Regions from separate parts of the Streptomyces sp. NPDC002889 genome, predicted to be linked through region 4. Evidence: riboswitches for the same ligand, from Rfam matches in the RefSeq annotation. Region 4 holds a riboswitch; each other region holds the start of a gene.
What was found. A riboswitch is a leader RNA that binds a small molecule or an ion and turns the genes downstream of it on or off. The one in region 4 is predicted to bind cyclic di-AMP.

Region 1: another riboswitch for cyclic di-AMP. It lies ahead of ACFYWI_RS24935 (transglycosylase family protein); the one in region 4 lies ahead of ACFYWI_RS27925 (M23 family metallopeptidase).
Region 2: another riboswitch for cyclic di-AMP. It lies ahead of ACFYWI_RS04245 (NlpC/P60 family protein); the one in region 4 lies ahead of ACFYWI_RS27925 (M23 family metallopeptidase).
Region 3: another riboswitch for cyclic di-AMP. It lies ahead of ACFYWI_RS11190 (transglycosylase SLT domain-containing protein); the one in region 4 lies ahead of ACFYWI_RS27925 (M23 family metallopeptidase).

The regions. Positions count from the first base shown of each region.
Region 1 is NZ_JBIAPT010000017.1:78,379-82,842, reverse strand. Features, by position in the region: gene ACFYWI_RS24945 (septum formation initiator family protein) at 1-146, opposite strand, end outside; gene eno (phosphopyruvate hydratase) at 281-1,567, opposite strand; gene ACFYWI_RS24935 (transglycosylase family protein) at 1,902-2,549, opposite strand; cyclic di-AMP (ydaO/yuaA leader) riboswitch at 2,553-2,723, opposite strand; gene ACFYWI_RS24930 (transglycosylase family protein) at 2,989-3,924, opposite strand; gene ACFYWI_RS24925 (cytochrome P450) at 4,072-4,464, opposite strand, start outside.
Region 2 is NZ_JBIAPT010000002.1:299,029-303,492, forward strand. Features, by position in the region: gene ACFYWI_RS04235 (MBL fold metallo-hydrolase) at 1-189, opposite strand, end outside; gene ACFYWI_RS04240 (GlxA family transcriptional regulator) at 295-1,272, opposite strand; gene ACFYWI_RS04245 (NlpC/P60 family protein) at 1,834-3,009, opposite strand; cyclic di-AMP (ydaO/yuaA leader) riboswitch at 3,012-3,173, opposite strand; gene pcrA (DNA helicase PcrA) at 3,530-4,464, shown strand, end outside.
Region 3 is NZ_JBIAPT010000006.1:189,047-193,510, reverse strand. Features, by position in the region: gene ACFYWI_RS11195 (FAD-binding oxidoreductase) at 1-1,294, shown strand, start outside; cyclic di-AMP (ydaO/yuaA leader) riboswitch at 2,013-2,203, shown strand; gene ACFYWI_RS11190 (transglycosylase SLT domain-containing protein) at 2,205-3,077, shown strand; gene ACFYWI_RS11185 (SpoIIE family protein phosphatase) at 3,255-4,464, shown strand, end outside.
Region 4 is NZ_JBIAPT010000021.1:16,308-20,771, reverse strand. Features, by position in the region: gene ACFYWI_RS27930 (PP2C family protein-serine/threonine phosphatase) at 1-711, shown strand, start outside; cyclic di-AMP (ydaO/yuaA leader) riboswitch at 950-1,105, shown strand; gene ACFYWI_RS27925 (M23 family metallopeptidase) at 1,117-2,169, shown strand; gene ACFYWI_RS27920 (aldo/keto reductase) at 2,540-3,484, shown strand; gene ACFYWI_RS27915 (PrsW family intramembrane metalloprotease) at 3,492-4,464, opposite strand, start outside.

The DNA of each region.
Region 1 (4,464 bases), on a different contig from region 4:
GCGAGAAAGGCGGCCCGCCCGGTGAGGCGGGAGCGGCGGGCCTGGCGGCGGCTCTGCGACCGGTAGACACGGGCGGCGGTCTGCTCGCCGAGCAACCGCAGCCTGGTCGCGGTGGAGAACCGGTCCGCCTCCGGCCTGCGCGCCATGGTCTCGCCTCCCCTTCACACGCGTACGTCCCCGGACACGGTACGGGACCGCGGCCGGGGACGTACGGACGCCAGGGCGTCAGCGGGTGATCAGGCGGCTCACCGGCCTGGTCCGCCGGTGGCCGGGCCGGTGATCAGTCCTTGAAGCGCGGGAACGCGCTGCGGCCCGCGTACACCGCGGCGTCGTCGAGGATCTCCTCGATACGCAGCAGCTGGTTGTACTTGGCCACACGCTCCGAGCGCGCCGGGGCGCCGGTCTTGATCTGGCCGCAGTTGGTGGCGACGGCCAGGTCGGCGATGGTGACGTCCTCGGTCTCACCGGAGCGGTGGGACATCATGCACTTGAACCCGTTGCGCTGGGCGAGCTCCACGGCGTCCAGGGTCTCGGTCAGCGAGCCGATCTGGTTGACCTTGACGAGCAGCGCGTTGGCGGCGCCGTCCTCGATGCCGCGGGCCAGGCGCTCCGGGTTGGTGACGAACAGGTCGTCGCCGACGAGCTGCACCTTGGCGCCGAGCTTGTCGGTGATGGCCTTCCAGCCGGCCCAGTCGTCCTCGAACAGCGGGTCCTCGATGGAGACCAGCGGGTAGGCGGCGACGAGCTCCGCGTAGTACTCGGTCATCTCGGCGGCCGAGCGGGACTTGCCCTCGAACTCGTACGAACCGTCCTTGTAGAACTCGGACGCGGCGACGTCGAGCGCGAGCGCGATGTCCTTGCCGGGGGCGTAGCCGGCTTCCTTGATGGCCTCGAGGATCAGGTCCAGGGCGGCGCGGTTGGACTCGAGGTTCGGGGCGAAGCCGCCCTCGTCACCGAGGCCGGTGGACAGGCCCTTCTGCTTCAGGACCTTCTTGAGGGTGTGGTAGACCTCGGTGCCCCAGCGCAGGGCCTCGGAGAAGGACTCCGCGCCGATCGGGGCGATCATGAACTCCTGGATGTCCACGTTGGAGTCGGCGTGCGAGCCGCCGTTCAGGATGTTCATCATCGGAACGGGCAGCAGGTGCGCGTTCGGCCCGCCGAGGTAGCGGAACAGCGGGAGGTCGGAGGCCTCGGAGGCGGCGTGGGCCACGGCGAGCGAGACGCCGAGGATCGCGTTGGCGCCGAGCGAGGACTTGTCCGGGGTGGCATCCAGGTCGAACATCGCCTGGTCGATCAGCCGCTGCTCGGTGGCGTCGTAGCCGACGAGCTCCGGGCCGATCTGCTCGATGACGGCGAGGACGGCCTTCTCGACGCCCTTGCCCTGGTAACGGTTGGGGTCACCGTCGCGAAGCTCGAGGGCCTCGAACGCACCGGTGGAGGCGCCGGACGGGACTGCAGCACGACCCGTGCTGCCGTCGTCGAGGCCAACCTCGACCTCGACCGTGGGGTTGCCTCGGGAGTCCAGGATTTCCCGGGCTACGACGACGTCGATGGACGGCACGAGCATCTCCTTCTGGGATGTGACGCTGGTAGTGCAGGGTCTCATTGGCCTTGCGGCAAGAGCCTAACCGCCTCCGGGGCGCCGACTGCCCGATGCCCGCACCCTGGGACGAAAAAGGGCATCAAGACCGTGGTTACTGGACAAAGTGTGCCGATCTACCCGCCAGTAACCTGCCCGCGCCGCACTCGGTCCCGTAAGGGAAAGGCCCCGGCCCGGCGCGTACGGGGGTATGCGCGCCGGACCGGGGCGACCGGGGGACGGGATACCTCGGGCCGGTGGTCCGCCGGGTCCACCGGGCTTCGGGAGCCCGTCGGGAGGGACTGCACGAGTCCCCGGAACGTCAGCTCAGGTGGAGCTGCTGGCCCGGGTGGATCACGTTGGCGTCCTCGATGATGTCCTTGTTCAGGTCGAACAGCTTCTTCCAGCCGCCCTCGACCTTCTCGGCCTCGGCGATGGTGCTCAGGGTGTCGCCGGCCTTGACCTTGTACTCGCCGTCGCCCTTCTTGACGGGCTCGGGGGCCTTCTTCGCCGGGGCAGCGGCACGCTCGGAGCGGGTGACCGGGGCCTCGGCGCGCTCGGGGGCGGGCTTGGGGGCCTCGGCGGCGCCGTCGTTGGCGGCGTTGGACAGGCCCACGCCGCAGTGCGGCCACGCGCCCTTGCCCTGGCCCGCGAGGACCTTCTCGGCGATCTCGATCTGCTGCGACTTCGACGCCTGGTCGGCGGTCGCGGCGTAGGCGGTGCCGCCGTAGGAGGCCCACGTGGAGGCGGAGAACTGCAGGCCGCCGTAGTAACCGTTGCCGGTGTTGATGGACCAGTTGCCGCCGGACTCGCACTGGGCGACGGTGTCCCACTCGGAAGTGGTCGCGGCGGAGGCGGAGGTGGCGCCGAGCACGGGGACGGCGATGGCGGCACCGGTGACGCCTACGAGCGCGGCGAGACGGGCGGCCTTGGACGGGCGGCGGTGCTTGGCCTGGGTGGAGCGCAGCATGGGACATCTCCTCACCGACGCCTGCGAGGTGAGCTGTCGGGTTCGGGCCGTGAGTGCCCGGCCGCGCGTTCTGGCGCGCGGCTTCACCCCAAGCCGGTTCCGTCCGTCTCTCTCAACGTCCGGTCCCGGCACTTACCTTGGGTCCCCCGCTCCTGCCTTCGGCGCTGTGAGCGACGACTGTTCCCCCCGACCGACGGCAGGATTCGGCGTGACGGTCGACGGAGCCCGCAATGGCGAGCGGTCAGACCGTAGACACAGCTCTCCCCGATGTTCAAAGAGTGAACATCGGGGAGAAAACCACCCAATCCGGACGGCGGGAAAGTCCCGTTTTCGCAGGTCGGGGGCGACATGGCTGGATCTGGCAGGTAATTTGCGCCAGTTGCAGCAAAGAGACCCTTGTCTCACTTGCACAGAACGGACATAAGACCGTGAACTGCCGCTACTTCAGGTCGAGATCAAGGTTCTGACCGGGGAGGATGAGATCCGGGTCCGAACCGACGGTCTCCTCGTTGGCTTCGTAGATCGCATTCCAGCCGCCGGGCACTTCACGCTCGTCGGCGATGACCGACAGGTTGTCGCCGGGCTGGACGGTGTACGCGCCGGGATCGGCGCTCGCGTCCGCACCCGCACGTGGCGAACCGTCACCTCGCGACGCGTGGCGGCCATTTTCACGCCCACTGTCCGCATTGACCGTTTCGTCATCATTCGTCGCGGGTTCGCCGCGATGCTTGCCGGTGCCGCTCGTCGCGCCGTCGGACGAGTCGAACCCGGATGCGTCGCTGTCCCTGGGTTCCGGGGTCCCGGGAACATACAGGGGCGTGTCCGCCTTCCCGGCCGCATCGGACTCGTCCGCCGCACTGGGAGACCCGGACGGCTCCGGACCGTCCGCAGCGCCGCTCGGTGCCTTGCTTTCGGGAGCCTTCGACGCGGCCGGAGCGCTCGACTTCGGCGTCGCCACGTCTCCCAGATCCACGCCCGGATCGACACCGGTCGCGGCGTCGTCGCCCGTCAGCCCCGCGAGCGCGCCGCACATGGGCCACGCCGCGGGGCCCTGCGCTTCGAGCACCTTCTCGGCGACGGCTATCTGCTGGGAGCGGCTGGCGAGATCGGCGCTCGGCGCGTACGCCGTGCCGCCGAAGTCCTCCCAGGTCTCCTGCGTGAACTGCAGTCCGCCGTAGTACCCGTTGCCGAGGTCGGCGCTCCACATGCCACCGGTCTCGCACTCGGCGACGCGGTCCCATGTGGTCGCGTCGGCCGCGGAGGCGGCGCCGGCGCCGAGCAGCGGGATCGCGATGGCCGATCCGGTCACCCCCGCCGCGACGATGAGGGCCGGAGCCTGACGGGGTCGGCGGTGCCGTCCGTTCCCGGAGCGCATGCGGTTGCCTTTCGCGTGACTACTGATTACTGCCGTGTCTGCAGGTGCCTGCTGAGTCGACGGTGAAGGTAGCGGCATTCGAATGTAAGTCACAAGTCGATGCAGCGGAGATCACGTGAAAGTCACAGAATTGACGCTCCGTCAGTTCTATGAGGCAGTGAACTCAACGGGCAGAGTGCGCAATCCACGCATAATGAGCCCCCCACGCCATCGCAAATCGGCCGGATCCCCCGCAAGCCGCAAGTCCGGCATTCTCCTGAGCAGCGTGGCAAGCGCGGTCTGCCCCTCCAGCCGGGCCAGCGGGGCGCCGAGGCAGTAGTGGATGCCGTGCCCGTACCCCAGATGCGGGTTGTCCCGCCGGGCGAGGTCGAGGGTGTCCGGGTCGTCGAAGCGCTCCGGATCACGGTCGGCGGCGGCGAGTACGACCAGGACCGGGTCGCCCGCCGCGATCGGCTGCCCGCCGATGGTGAGCGGCTCGGTGGCGAACCGCCAGGTCGCGAGCTCCACCGGCCCGTCGTAGCGCAGCAGTTCCTCGACGCC
Region 2 (4,464 bases), on a different contig from region 4:
GCCGTGGGTGATGACGATCAGCGAGATGTCGGTGGGGTCCACGCCGTGCGCGACGACCTGCTCGTAGATCCTTTGCCCGCTTCCGGGCGTCCCGGCGTCGACGATGACGGGCCGTCGGCCCAGCAGCAGGTAGGCGTTGATGCTGTGCCGACCCATGACCGGGATGGGGACGACCTTGGTTGGGGACACAGTTTTCTCCCTGGTGGTGTCGTGGTGTGCCGTTCGTGCGGGCGTGGCTGCGTTCCGCCGGGCGGTGGTGTGCGCGGCGGTGGGCGGTCGGTGGATGCGTAGGGCCTAGCGGAAGCGGCGCCGGTATTCAGCGGGGGTGGTCCCCAGGCGACGCTGGAAGGAACGGTGCAGGGTCTCCACGGAGCCGAGGCCGCTGATGGCGGCGATCTCCGGCAGGCTGCGGTCGCTCTCCTGGAGCAATCGGCGGGCGGCCTCCAGCCGGGCGGACTCGACGTAGGCGGCCGGTGTGGTGGCGGTGCGCTGGCGGAACAGTCGTGAAAAGTGGCGCACGCTCAGATGCAGTCGTGCGGCAAGGGCTTCGGCGGAGAGGTCGTCGGTGAGATGCTCGCCGAGCCACACGCGCAGGTCGTCGATGCGGTCGCCGGTGGCGGTCGGGACGGCGAGCGGGACACTGAACTGGCTCTGGCCGCCGGAGCGTTTGACGTACATGACCATCATCCGGGCGGTGGTCAGGGCGAGATCCTGGCCGTGGTCCTCGGCGACCATCGCCAGCGCCATGTCCATCCCCGATGTGATACCGGCGCAGGTCCACACACGGCCGGCCCGGATGAAGATCGGGTCCGGATCGACGGCGACCCGCGGGTGATCGGCGGCCAACCGCGCGGCCGTGAGCCAGTGCGTCGTGGCGGACACGCCGTCCAGCAGGCCCGCCGCGGCCAGCAGGTGCGCGCCCGCGCAGATCGAGCCCATCCGGTGGGTTCGGGGCGCCGCTTCACGCAGCCAGTCGATGATCCCGCTGTCGAGCACCGGCTCCACACCCTCCTGGCCCACGGTGACCGCGCCCGACACCAGCAGCGTGTCCACGTAGCCGTCCACCTCTTGCAGCGTCAGGTCGGCCATCAGCCGGACGCCACTGGAGGTGACCACCGGTCCGCCGTCGGCCGTCGCGATCCGCACGACGTATCCGGGCTCACCGGCGTCGGCGACCCGTGTGGCGACCGAGAACACCTCGGCCGGACCCGTGACGTCGAGCAGTTCGACGCCGGGGAAGGCCGCGATGACGACTCTGTGCGGTTGGAGCATGCGCTGATCATTCCGCCACGGGCTCGATGGCTGCAATGACGACTTTCTGTCAGATCCGGTCATTGGGCGGCAGCCAGGCGGTGGGACGAGCCCATCGAGCACCGACGCCAAGAACGCCCGTGCCCTCCAGGCCCGCTCGACCGCCGGGGGCGAGGCAACCCGCCACTTCGTTGCAACGTCAACCAGCTGAGGCGAAGAGGAGCAGTGAGGAAAACAATTCGAGATCGGCAGCAGGGCCCAGTGATTCGGATTCGCTCGGCGGGTCATGCTGACGCCGAAAGGCTTGAGCGGTCCGGGGTTCTGCCGGGTGGTGAGGCGAGCTGCGGCCTTGGCCGAGCTGGCTGAGTCCGGCATGGGCGTGATCTGGTCGGGGCCGGGTGCGGAGCGCATCAGCGCTTGGATGTGATCGGCGTCCAGGGACCGGAGCAGGGCATTGCCGTGCGTTGTCGGGCGGTGTGGTTCGACGGGGCGATTCTCATCGATCTGTCGCAGACGACAGGTTGACGACAGATCGATGAGAATCCGACAGATCTGAAGCGGCCCTACACGTTCCGTGACCCGTCAGGCGGGGCGGACGCTGCCGTAGATCGGCATGTAGAAGATGGACTCCTCGCGGACGTTCGCACCCGGCTTGGGCGCGTGGATCATCTTGCCGTCGCCGATGTAGATGCCGACGTGGCTGATGTCGTCGTAGAAGAAGACCAGGTCTCCGGGGAGCAGGTCGCCCGTCGCGACGCGCTCGCCGACCTTCACCTGGTCCCAGGTGGTGCGCGGCAGCTGGACACCGGCCGCCTTCCAGGCCGCCTGGGTCAGGCCCGAGCAGTCGTAGGAGCTGGGGCCGGTCGCGCCCCAGACGTACGGCTTGCCGATCTGGGCGCGGGCGAAGGCCAGGACCTTGTCGGCCTTGGCCGCGTAGCTGCCGTCGGCCGTGCCCGTGCCCGTGCCGGTACCCGTCCCGGCCCCCGCACCCGTGCCCGTGTCGTTCTGCTGCTCCTGCTCCTGCCGCTCGGCCTCCGCCTCGGCGCGGGCCTTGGCCTCCGCCTTGGCCTGCGCCTCGGCCTTGCGGCGCGCCTCCTCTTCCTTCTGGCGCTCGATCTCCGCGAGCCGAGCCTTCTCCTGCGCGGTCAGCGTCGACAGCAGCTCGCGCGCCTCGGCGAGCTTCGACTGGACGGTCTTCTTGCTCGCGCGCAGCGCCTGCTGGGACTCGGTGAGCGACGCGAGGCTCTTCGTCGCCTCCACCCGCTGCTCGGCGGCCGCTGCCCGCTCGGTCTCGTACGCGTCGATCGTCTCGCGCTGCTGGTCCGTCATACGGTCCATCAGCTGGGTCTGGTCGAAGTACGCCTGGGGGCTGTCCGCGAACAGCAGCGCGGCGGTCGGGGTGACCGCGCCCGTGCGGTACTGCGCGGCCGCGTAGTTGCCGAGGGCGCGACGGGACTCGTTCAGCTTGTCCGTGCGCTCGGCCGCGTCGTCGAGCAGCCGGCCGACCTCGCGGCGCTTGTCGTCCGTGGCCTCTTTCGCCTTGTTGTAGGTCTGGGTCGCGGTGCCGGCCTGCCGGTACAGGTCGTCGACCTTCTTCTGCACCTCCTCGATGGAGGGCTTCGGCTCGGCGGGCGTGGCGTTGGCGCTCTGCGTGGACAGGAGAGTGACACCGGCGAGGGCGGCCGTCGTGAACCCGACGGCGGGTGAGGTTTTCGCAGTACGGCTGCGGGGTTTGCGATGCGACGCCAAGGCCGACATCTCCTTCTTCCGTGGACCGCCTACCGGGTTAGCTGCCGGGTTCGGGCGCAACGGAAGACGCCCTACGGGCCGGTGGAACGTGGCCCGATTCACCCCAGTTGTGCGTGTTGGGTCCCCGGTTCCGAACTTCCTTGCGAAAAGCCCGAATTCGGCGCAGGTTGCCCGATGTGACGTGGGTCGCCAGGGGGGTACGGGCCGCCTGGGGGAGCACGCTAGCCAACTCGTGCGGTTGCTGGGAAGGTTGATGTTCGAAATGTCCGATACATTTTCGTGACCTTGCCCGGGGGGTGGGTGGCGCGCGGCCCGGGTAAGCGGCACGACCCTCGCCGGATCCTCCACATTCCGCCGGGGCGTGGTGCCCGGGCCCGTGTGCAGGCCTCCCCCGGGCGTGAGCGTGGGTACGTCACCCCCCGGCCGCCCCGTCCGTACGCCCGGTCGCGTACCGCGCCCGGCAGCGGATACCGGCCGGATCCGGATGGCGGCCACGTCTGTCGGTGCGGCCGCCTAGACTCGTAGAGCGATGAGCAGCCTCTTTGACGACAGCTTCCTGGCAGACCTCCAGCCCCAGGCGGAGGAGCACCCGCCGCCCCCCGAGGACGCGGCCCCGGAGCCGGTTCCGGACGACCTCTTCGAGGGTGCCTTCGACGTGCCCCCGGCCCGGGACGGGTACTACCGCGACGGCGCCCCGCGCCCCGTCCTGGACCCGTCCGCCCTGCTGGAGGGGCTGAACGAACAACAGGGTGCCGCCGTCGTGCACACGGGCTCCCCGCTGCTGATCGTCGCCGGAGCCGGCTCCGGCAAGACCCGGGTGCTGACCCACCGGATCGCGCATCTGCTGGGGACGCGCAGCGTCCACCCCGGCCAGATACTGGCGATCACCTTCACCAACAAGGCCGCCGGCGAGATGAAGGAGCGCGTCGAGCAGCTCGTCGGCCCGCGCGCCAACGCCATGTGGGTCATGACGTTCCACAGCGCGTGCGTCCGCATCCTGCGCCGCGAGTCCAAGAAGCTGGGCTTCACCTCGTCGTTCTCGATCTACGACGCGGCGGACTCCAAGCGGCTCATGGCCCTGGTCTGCCGTGACCTCGACCTGGACCCGAAGAAGTTCCCGCCGAAGTCCTTCAGCGCCAAGATCTCGAACCTGAAGAACGAGCTGATCGACGAGGAGACCTTCGCGGACCGGGCTGCCGACGGTTTCGAGAAGACGCTCGCCGAGGCGTACCGGATGTACCAGGCACGGCTGCGCGAGGCCAATGCCCTGGACTTCGACGACATCATCATGACCACCGTCCACCTGCTGCAGGCGTTCCCGGATGTCGCCGAGCACTACCGGCGACGGTTCCGCCACGTCCTGGTGGACGAGTACCAGGACACCAACCACGCTCAGTACACGCTCGTACGCGAACTGGTGGGCAGCGGGTACGAGGACCTGGCGCCGGCCGAGCTGTGCGTCGT
Region 3 (4,464 bases), on a different contig from region 4:
GGCGAGCATGGTGTGGAACGGGCTCAAGCCCGAGCGATTTCCTGAGGTGATCGTCCAGGCCGCCTCGGAGCGAGATGTTCCCGCAGCCATCGGGCTGGCTCGTTCCCGAGGACTCCGCGTCGCGGTCCGGTCCGGGGGGCACAGCTGGTGCGGGTCGTCCCTCCGCTCCGGCGGGATGCTTGTCGACCTCTCCCGGCTCCGGCGGTGCGACATCGATATGGCCTCCGCGACTGTGCAGCCCGCCGTCACCGGCAGCGAACTCGCTTCGGAACTCACGGCGAGCGGTCTGGCTTTCCCCACGGGGCACTGCGGGTCGGTCGCCGTCGGCGGATATCTCCTCAGTGGCGGCCTCGGGTGGAATTCCGGTGCCCTGGGGCCGGCTTGTCGAAGCGTGTACGAGATCGAAGCCGTGACCGCGGACGGTGAAGTGGTCCGGTGCAACGAGGACGAGAACGCGGACCTGCTGTGGGCAGCGCGTGGAGCTGGGCCGGGTTTCTTCGCCGTCGTCACCAGATTTCGGCTTCGCCTGTACGGACTTCCCGGGGCGATCATGTCGACTACGTACGCTTTTCCGCTTGCGGAGGTCCAAGAAGTGTCGAACTGGGCCACCGGGGCGGCGAATGAGCTCGAGCCGAACGTGGAACTTACTCTCGTCCTCTCAATAGCCGCCTCCCATATGACACAGGCGATGCCGCGGCCGAAGGTGATCGTCGTCGCCGCCACCGCTTTCGCGGATTCGAGCGAACAGGCCGTTCAGGCCCTACGGCCGCTGCAGAAATGTCCCATCGCCGATCGCGCCCTTTTCCAGGAGCTGAACGAGCCGACGTCCGCCGAGGCTCTGTACGACTCCGGCGGCCTCTGGCCCGCGGAGCGCCGCTACGCGGTCGACACGCTGTGGTCGGAGGCGGACTTCGGGACGCTGCTGTCCCAGCTCAGTGACGCGGTCGAGCGTGCGCCCTCCGACACGTGCCTTGTCCTCGCACCCGTGTCGCCTGCCTCGCGCGACGAGGATCTGCTGCGCGACATGGCGTTCTCGGTGCTCGGCTCGAGCTACGTCGTCCCCTACGCCATATGGGACGACCCCGCCGAGGATGACATCAGCGTCCGCTGGCTGCGCGAGGCGATGAGCACCGTCGAGCCGCTCGGGACGGGGCACTACATCGCCGAGACGGACCTGACCGCCGGCGCGACCCGCGCCGAGCGGTCGTTCACGACCGGCGACTGGCAGCGGCTGCAGGCCCTGAGAGCGCGGTACGACCCGGATGGCGTCTTCCACTCCTACCTGACGCCCTGACGCCCCGCCTGCGTGGGGCCGGCGCCCGGCCCCGGTTGTGTCCCGACGCCATGCCGTCCGTCGGGGTGCATGGGAAGTCCGCCCGGGTGAGTGGGCGTGCATGCCCTCGAGGCCGTCGCCACCGGGCGGGGCGATCGGCACGGCCGGGGTCGGGCCCCCGGGCGGCACAGGCATGCGGTACCGCGGGGTCGAGAACCGCGCGCCGGGGACAGCCTGCCGCTGAAACCATCGACGGTCACCGGGACGCCTTGGACACGCCCCCGACGGCTGCGCGGATCCCACCGGCCGCGGAGCGCCGCTCCCGGGCACCGTGCGGGGCGTCGCGTGAGTGTCCTGCGTGAACCGCGCGCCTCCCCCTCTCGTAATGTCTGAATTGCCCGACTATGCCCATGCGTGGACAACCCGGGGAAATCCCTTGTATGAGATGAACTGTCCGAATTTCATCATGGAGTCCATATAGTGGCTTGTTGCGCGGCTTGTTCGTTTTCTGGGGCGGTGTCACCGGGTGATCGATTCCTGTCGTTGTCAGTGATATCGGTCACGGACGCACGGAGTGGCCGGTATTGCCCCCCGCCCAGTTCCTGTCTACGGAAAGACAGTTGAGCCGCGCGGTATCGAATGGATCACGGAAATTCCCCGCCCGAAGCATCATGCGGATTGCTCCGTGGAATTCAGGTCTTGTTCCGCCTCTGCAATCTCGCTTACGGTCACCCTCAATCCGGGTGGACCGCCGAATCCTGCCGCCGTCCGGAAACCGCACCCACTCACGCACGGCAGGAGCGGGGAACCCAGGTAAGCCGCCGATCCGGATTAAGGAACGGCTCGGGGTGAAGTCGCGATGCATATTGCGGCCGGGCATCTCCAGCCCGAACCCGACAGCTCACCTCGCAGGCGAAGGAGAGGAATTGTCATGCCTGCAAAGGGTAAGCACCGCCGTCCCAAGTCCGGTCCGCTCTCCCGGGGTTTCGTCGCGGCGGGTACCGGAGGTGCCGCGCTCGCCCTCCCGATGCTGGGAGCGACCGCTGCCGGCGCGGCGCAGCCGACGACGGCCGTCACCGTCGAAAAGGCTGCAGCGCCGACCGTTGTCGTCGCCACGCAGGTAGCCGCGCAGAAGATCAGGCCGATCACTTACTCCGTGGTCACCGGGGATTCTCTTTACAAGATCGCAGGCGATCATTCCCTGAGCGGCGGCTGGAAGAAGCTGTACAAGGACAACCGGAAGGCCGTCGGCGACAATCCCTCGCTGATTCATCCCGGTCTCAAGCTGACGGTCGGAGCGAAGGCCAAGGCCGAGGCACCGGCCAAGCCCGCCACGGACCGCCCGTCCTCGGCGGCTCCTTCCAAGGCGTCCCCCAAGGCGCCTTCCTCCTCGGAGCGAGCCGAACGGGCAGGCCGCTCCGAGCGGAAGAGCGCACCGTCCGCCGAGAGTGGTGCCGCCGCCCCGCAGTCCGCGCCGACGTACTCCAACGACCTCGACGGCTGGATCAAGGAATCGCTGGACATCATGGCCCGGCACGGGATTCCCGGCACCTACGAGGGCATCCACCGGAACGTCATGCGCGAGTCCTCGGGCAATCCGCTGGCGATCAACAACTGGGACTCCAACGCAGCGGCCGGAACGCCGTCCAAGGGCCTCCTGCAGGTCATCGATCCGACCTTCCGCGCCTATCATGTCCCCGGTACGTCGATGGACAGCTTCGACCCGGTCGCCAACATCACGGCCGCGTGCAACTACGCCGCCGCCCGTTACGGCTCGATCGACAATGTGAACGGGCCCTACTGATCTGTGACTCCGGGCCGGGACGCGGCCGGAGAGGGCCGGCGATCGTCCGGCCGGCCGACCAGCATGCATGCCCGGGGCTCGGGGGACCCCGGGCATCGCGGTTTCCTGCCACAGTCCTCACCCGTACGGGTGGGGCAGGGTGCGCGACCAGGCGCTCTGCCGGTCAATGGAAGGGCGATGGAGCCTGACTATGCCGCAGCTTTGCTGCACGCCCTGTTCACACAGCCGCCGATCGGTCTGCACGTGCTGGACCCGGAGCTGCGGATCCTGCGGTTCAACGTCGGTGCGCCGGGTGCCCGGGGCATCGACCAGCGGGACGTGGTGGGCCGCTCCTGGCAGGAGCTGGGACTGGTCGCGGACGATGTTATTCGCATGCTCCACGGCGTACTGGAGACCGGGGAGCCGGTCAATGACTTCCGGCACCGTGGCCGCCTGCCCGGCGCCGACGAGGACCGGGTGTGGTCGGTCTCGGCATTCCGCCTGCAGGACGACGACGGCCGTGTCCTGGGAGTCGCCGCCACGGTGGTCGACATCACGGAGCGGGATCGTGCGCAGCGGCGTCTGGAGCTGCTGTACCGGGCGGGTGAGCGGATCGGCACCACCCTCGATGTGTTCCGTACGGCTCAGGAACTCGCCGACGCCGCCGTGCCCGAGCTGGCCGATGCGGCGGCTGTCGAGATCCTCGACCCCGTGCTGCACGGCGAGGCTCCCGCGCCCGGGCCACAGCTCGGGCAGGTCACGGTGCGCCGGGCAGGGTTCCGGGCGGCCGAGGGGGTCTCCGTCCGGGTCGCCCACGAGATCGGGGACGTCAGAGTGATGCGGTTCGGCACCCCGTACTCCCAGGCCATGAGCGATCTGCGGCCTCGTCTCGTACGCGCGCTGCGCGCCGACGACGCGTGGCTGCTCCGGGACCCGGCCCAAGCGGAGCTGGTGCGGGAGACGGGCACGCACTCACTCATCACGGTCCCGCTCGCGGCCCGCGGGGTGGTGCTCGGGATCGCGGCCTTCTACCGTACGAGAGGCTCGCCGCCCTTCGACGACGCCGACCTCGGCCTCGCCGTGGACCTGGTGACCAGGGCCGCGGTGTGCGTCGACAACGCGCGTCACTACTCACGCGAGCACACCCTCGCCCGTCTCACCCAGCGCGCACTCGTTCCGGCCCGTCTGCCCGTACACACGGCCGTGGAGACCGCGTACACGTATCTGCCGGTGGCCTCCGGTGGCGCCTGGTACGACGTCATTCCGGTGTCCGGTGCGCGGGTGGCACTCGTGGCAGGCGATGTGTCCGGGCACGGCATGCGCTCCGTGACCACGATGGGACGGCTGCGTACGGCGGTCAGTGCCTTCGCCGCCATGGATCTTCAGCCCGACGAGCTCCTCGAACGCC
Region 4 (4,464 bases):
GCGGATGCGGCCATCGGCGGTGACCTGTTCGCCGTGCAGGAGACCCCGCACGGGGTACGGCTGATCGTCGGGGACGTACGCGGCAAGGGGATGGGGGCGGTGGCGGCTGTGGCCATCCTCATCGGGGCGTTCCGGGAAGCGGCCGAGCAGGAGCGCTCCCTGGAGGGCGTGGCCCAGCGGCTGGACCGGGCGCTGGCGCGCGAGGCGGCCCGGGGAGAGGAGCTCGATGCGATGGAGGGGTTCACCACCGCCGTACTGGGCGAGATCGGCCGCGACGGGGACGTGGTGCTGCTGGTGAACCGCGGCCATCCGGATCCGCTGCTGCTGCACGCCGACGGGGAGCTGGAGAGCCTGGTGCCGTCGGCGGCCTCGCTGCCGCTGGGGATGGGGGAGCTGGACCGGTGGCCGGACCGGGCGGAGGAGTATCCGCTGCCGGCGGGGGCCACACTCCTGCTCTACACCGACGGGCTGTCCGAGGCGCGCGATGCGGACGGGGTGTTCTACGACCCCGGTGCGCGGCTGCGCGGGCGGCAGTTCTCCGGGCCCGAGGAACTGCTGGACACGCTCGTCGAGGACGTGCGGCGGCACACGGGCGGCGGGACGAACGACGACATGGCACTGCTGGCGGTCGGCCGGCCGGCCGAGGGGCAGCCGGAGCGCCGCAGAACCGTCCCGATGGTGGCCACCGACGAGAATTCCGGACGCGCGTGACAGCCGCCGCACACGGCGTGTAATCGAAAGACATCACTCCGCATAACATTTGACGAACCGTCAGAGAGATGGCCTGGATCGAGGGGTGATCAAGTCGCCCGATTCCAGCCTGTTGTGTCCCGGTACGTCCTGGCCGAAGTCGTCAATGATCAGTCGGAACGGCTTGGAATCCGGTACTGGTCTCTATTAACGTTCGATAACGCAGCGCGGTCGTCCCAGCCGTCGTAAGAGACGGCGCCGTGCGCACGCGCCGAATTCCGCAAGGGAACCGGGGAACCACCAATTGGGGTGAATCGGGCGTCTTTTGTCGTGTTGTTCGCGGCCGAAGCGTCCGTAGGAGACCTTCCTGCTCCGAACCCGTCAGCTAACCCGGTAGGCGAGAAGGAAGGAAAGGAGTACGCCTTCGTGGCGTCCAACATGCCTGCCCCCGAAACCGCCTTCAAAACTGATCCCTTCGGTGACGAGGTGGTGGAGCGGGAGTGGGAGGAGTGGAACCCCACCGCGGACTCCGTCCGTCCGGTGCGCGGCCGGCACCGTGTCGTCAAGCAGCGCGGCGGTCTCGCGCGGAGCTCCACCGTGCTCGGCGTCGGCGTGATCGCCGCGGTCGGCGCGGGCGGCATGGCCACCGCACAGGACAAGCCGGCGGTCTCCATATCCCTTCCCGACTCGATCGCGGACAAGCTCCCCGACGCCAAGTCCATTCCGGGCGTGGGCTCCTTGATGTCCGACGACTCGGACACCGGCTACGGGAACGAGAACACCGCCCCCCTCAGCGCGCTGACGACCGCCGTCGACAGCGGCGACGGAGCAGAGGCCGAGCAGAAGGCGGGTGCGGGAGAGGCGCTGCGCGCCAGGATCCTCGCGCAGGCCGAGCAGCAGCAGGCCGAGGCGGACGCCGAGGCGAAGGCGGCCGCGGAGAAGACCGCCGCCGAGCAGGCCGCCGCCGAGGCGGCGAAGCAGCAGAGCACGGCGGAGGCCAAGGCCGCGGAGGAGAAGCGCAAGGCCGAGGAGGCCGCGGAGGCCAAGGCGGAGGCCGAGCGCCTCGCCAAGCTCGCCGCGAGCTACTCGCTGCCGACCTCCTCGTACACGATCACCTCCACCTACGGCGAGTCCGGCTCCATGTGGTCCTCCGGCCAGCACACCGGCCTGGACTTCGCCGCGCCGACCGGCACCCCGGTCAAGGCCGTGCACAGCGGCACCGTCAAGTCGGCGGCCTGGTCCGGCTCCTACGGTTACCGCATCGTCCTCGAGCTCGAGGACGGCAGCGAGGTCTGGTACGCCCACCTCTCCTCCATGACCGCGAGCGCGGGCCAGAAGGTGAGCACCGGCGAGACCATCGGGCGCGTCGGCGCGACCGGCAATGTCACCGGACCCCATCTGCACCTCGAGGTTCACACCGCGGGCGGCTCGGGCCTCGACCCGATGGCATGGCTGCGGGACAAGGGCCTCACGGTCTGACGAACCGAGGGTCTGCCGGTCTCTCCGGGGCCGGCAGACCGACGGCCGAACCGGCAGCCGCGAGATAGGCAGGCCGACTGCCTGGCCGGTGCCAGCCAGGCAGTCCCGTCCGGCCGCCCCGTTGCAGCCTTGCGAGGTGTACGGGTCCCGGGTCGGGCGGCGCCCCCGTCGGCAACCGGTACGTCCCGGACAACCGCCCCTCCCGAACTCCGACCGCCCGCCCCCTCGCCCGCCCGGTGAGCCAGGGGCCGGTCGGCTTCCGGCCCCCTGCTGGGCTGGCGCGGCGGCGTATCCCCAGGGCTCCGGCGGCACACCCCCCGGCGTCAGGGCTGCCGGAATACCCCGCCCCGGCCGCGTTGTTGATCGCGCCATGACTTCTCTCCGCACCCTCGGCTCGTCCGACCTGGCGGTCTTCCCGCTCGCCCTCGGCGGCAATGTCTTCGGCTGGACGGCCGACGAGACGCAGTCCTTCGCCGTGCTCGACGCGTACGCCGCCGCCGGCGGCAACTTCGTCGACACCGCCGACTCCTACTCCTCGTGGGCCCCCGGGAACGAGGGCGGCGAGTCCGAGACCGTCATCGGCAACTGGCTGGCCGCGCGCGGCAACCGCTCCGAGATCGTCGTCGCCACCAAGGTCGGCGCCCACCCCCGGTACAAGGGCCTGTCCGCGGCCACCATCAAGGGGGCGGCCGAGGCGTCGCTGCGCCGGCTGCGCACCGACCACATCGACCTGTACTACACGCATTTCGACGACCCGGCCGTCCCCGTCGAAGAGATCATCACCGCACTCGACCAGCTGGTGAAGGACGGCAAGGTACGGGCCATCGCCGCCTCCAACCTCAGCGCCGAGCGGCTGAAGTCCTCCCTCGACTTCTCCGACAGGGAGGGCCTGGCGCGCTATGTGGCGCTCCAGCCGCACTACAACCTGGTCTCGCGTGACACCTACGAGGGCGAACTGCGGGAGACGGCCGCCGCCGGCGGTCTCGCCACCGTCCCCTACTACGCGCTCGCGTCCGGATTCCTCACCGGCAAGTACCGGCCGGGTACGACGGTGGACAGCGCCCGGGCCCAGGGCGCGGGCAGGCATCTGGAGACCGAGCGCGGCCTGAGGGTCCTCGCCGCGCTCGACAAGGTCGCGACCGCACGCGGCGCCGAGCCCGCGACCGTCGCCCTGGCCTGGCTGGCCTCACAGCCGACCGTCGCGGCTCCGATCGCCTCCGCCCGCATGGTGGAGCAGTTGCCCGCCCTGGTCGCGGTCGCCGGCCTGGAGCTGACCGAGGACGAGCTGGCCGAGCTGAGCGCCGCGTCCGCGTAGGGATCTGTCAGGTGCGGTAGGGGTTGGGGCCGCCGTAGTTGCGGTACGGCGGCGGCACCCGCACGCGGCCGGTGGCCTGCGCCGCATAGGTGAGCGAGGGACCGGCCACCTCCCTGCGCTGCCACAGATGGTGCAGCAGCTCCTGCTCGCGCTCCACGAAGTCCGGGCCCGCCGCGCCGCGGTGGGCCCGGTGGCGCAGAAAGGCGAGCGACGTCGCGAACGCCTCGTACTCCGACACCGCATGCCCCGCCGCAGGGCCGTACGTACGCCTGGCGAAATCGCGCGCCATCGTGCGCGCCCGCATGGAGGACAGCGCGGGCGGCTCGGCCGGCGACAGCCAGCCGGCCGCCGCGTATGCGGGCAGCTGGGTGGATATCGTGCCGAGCTCCCGCTGCCGGGTCCAGATCGTCAGCCAGGTCAGCAGCCCGAACGCGGGCACCATGAACGCCGCGTACACCGCGTAGAAGCCCCATGGGCCGAACAGCGACACGGAGCCGTTCCACAGCGCGTGCATGCCCATCGCGAGAACGAGGCCGAGCAGCGGCAGCGCGATACGGAGGATCCGCCGGGCGGCCAGCGCGGCGATCCCGAAGCCGATGCCGGTCAGCACCGTGAAGAGCGGGTGCGCGAAGGGCGACATCACGACGCGTACGAAAAAGGTCGCGGCGGTCACCGACCCGAGGCCCGAGGTGCCGATCTCCTGATCCTCGCCGAACGCGCTGCCGAGGTAGAGGATGTTCTCGGTGAAGGCGAAGCCGGTCGCGGTGAAACCGGCCACCACCACGCCGTCGACGATCCCTGTGAAGTCCCGGCGGCGGAAGAGGAAGAGCAGCAGGATCGCGACGGCCTTCGCGCTCTCCTCGACGACCGGGGCGACGACGATCGCGCCGAGCGTGTCCGCGGATGCCGGATCGGCGGTCGCCGTGGCTATCCAGCGGGTCGCGAAGGTGTTCGCGATGATCGCGATCAGTGCGGCGGCG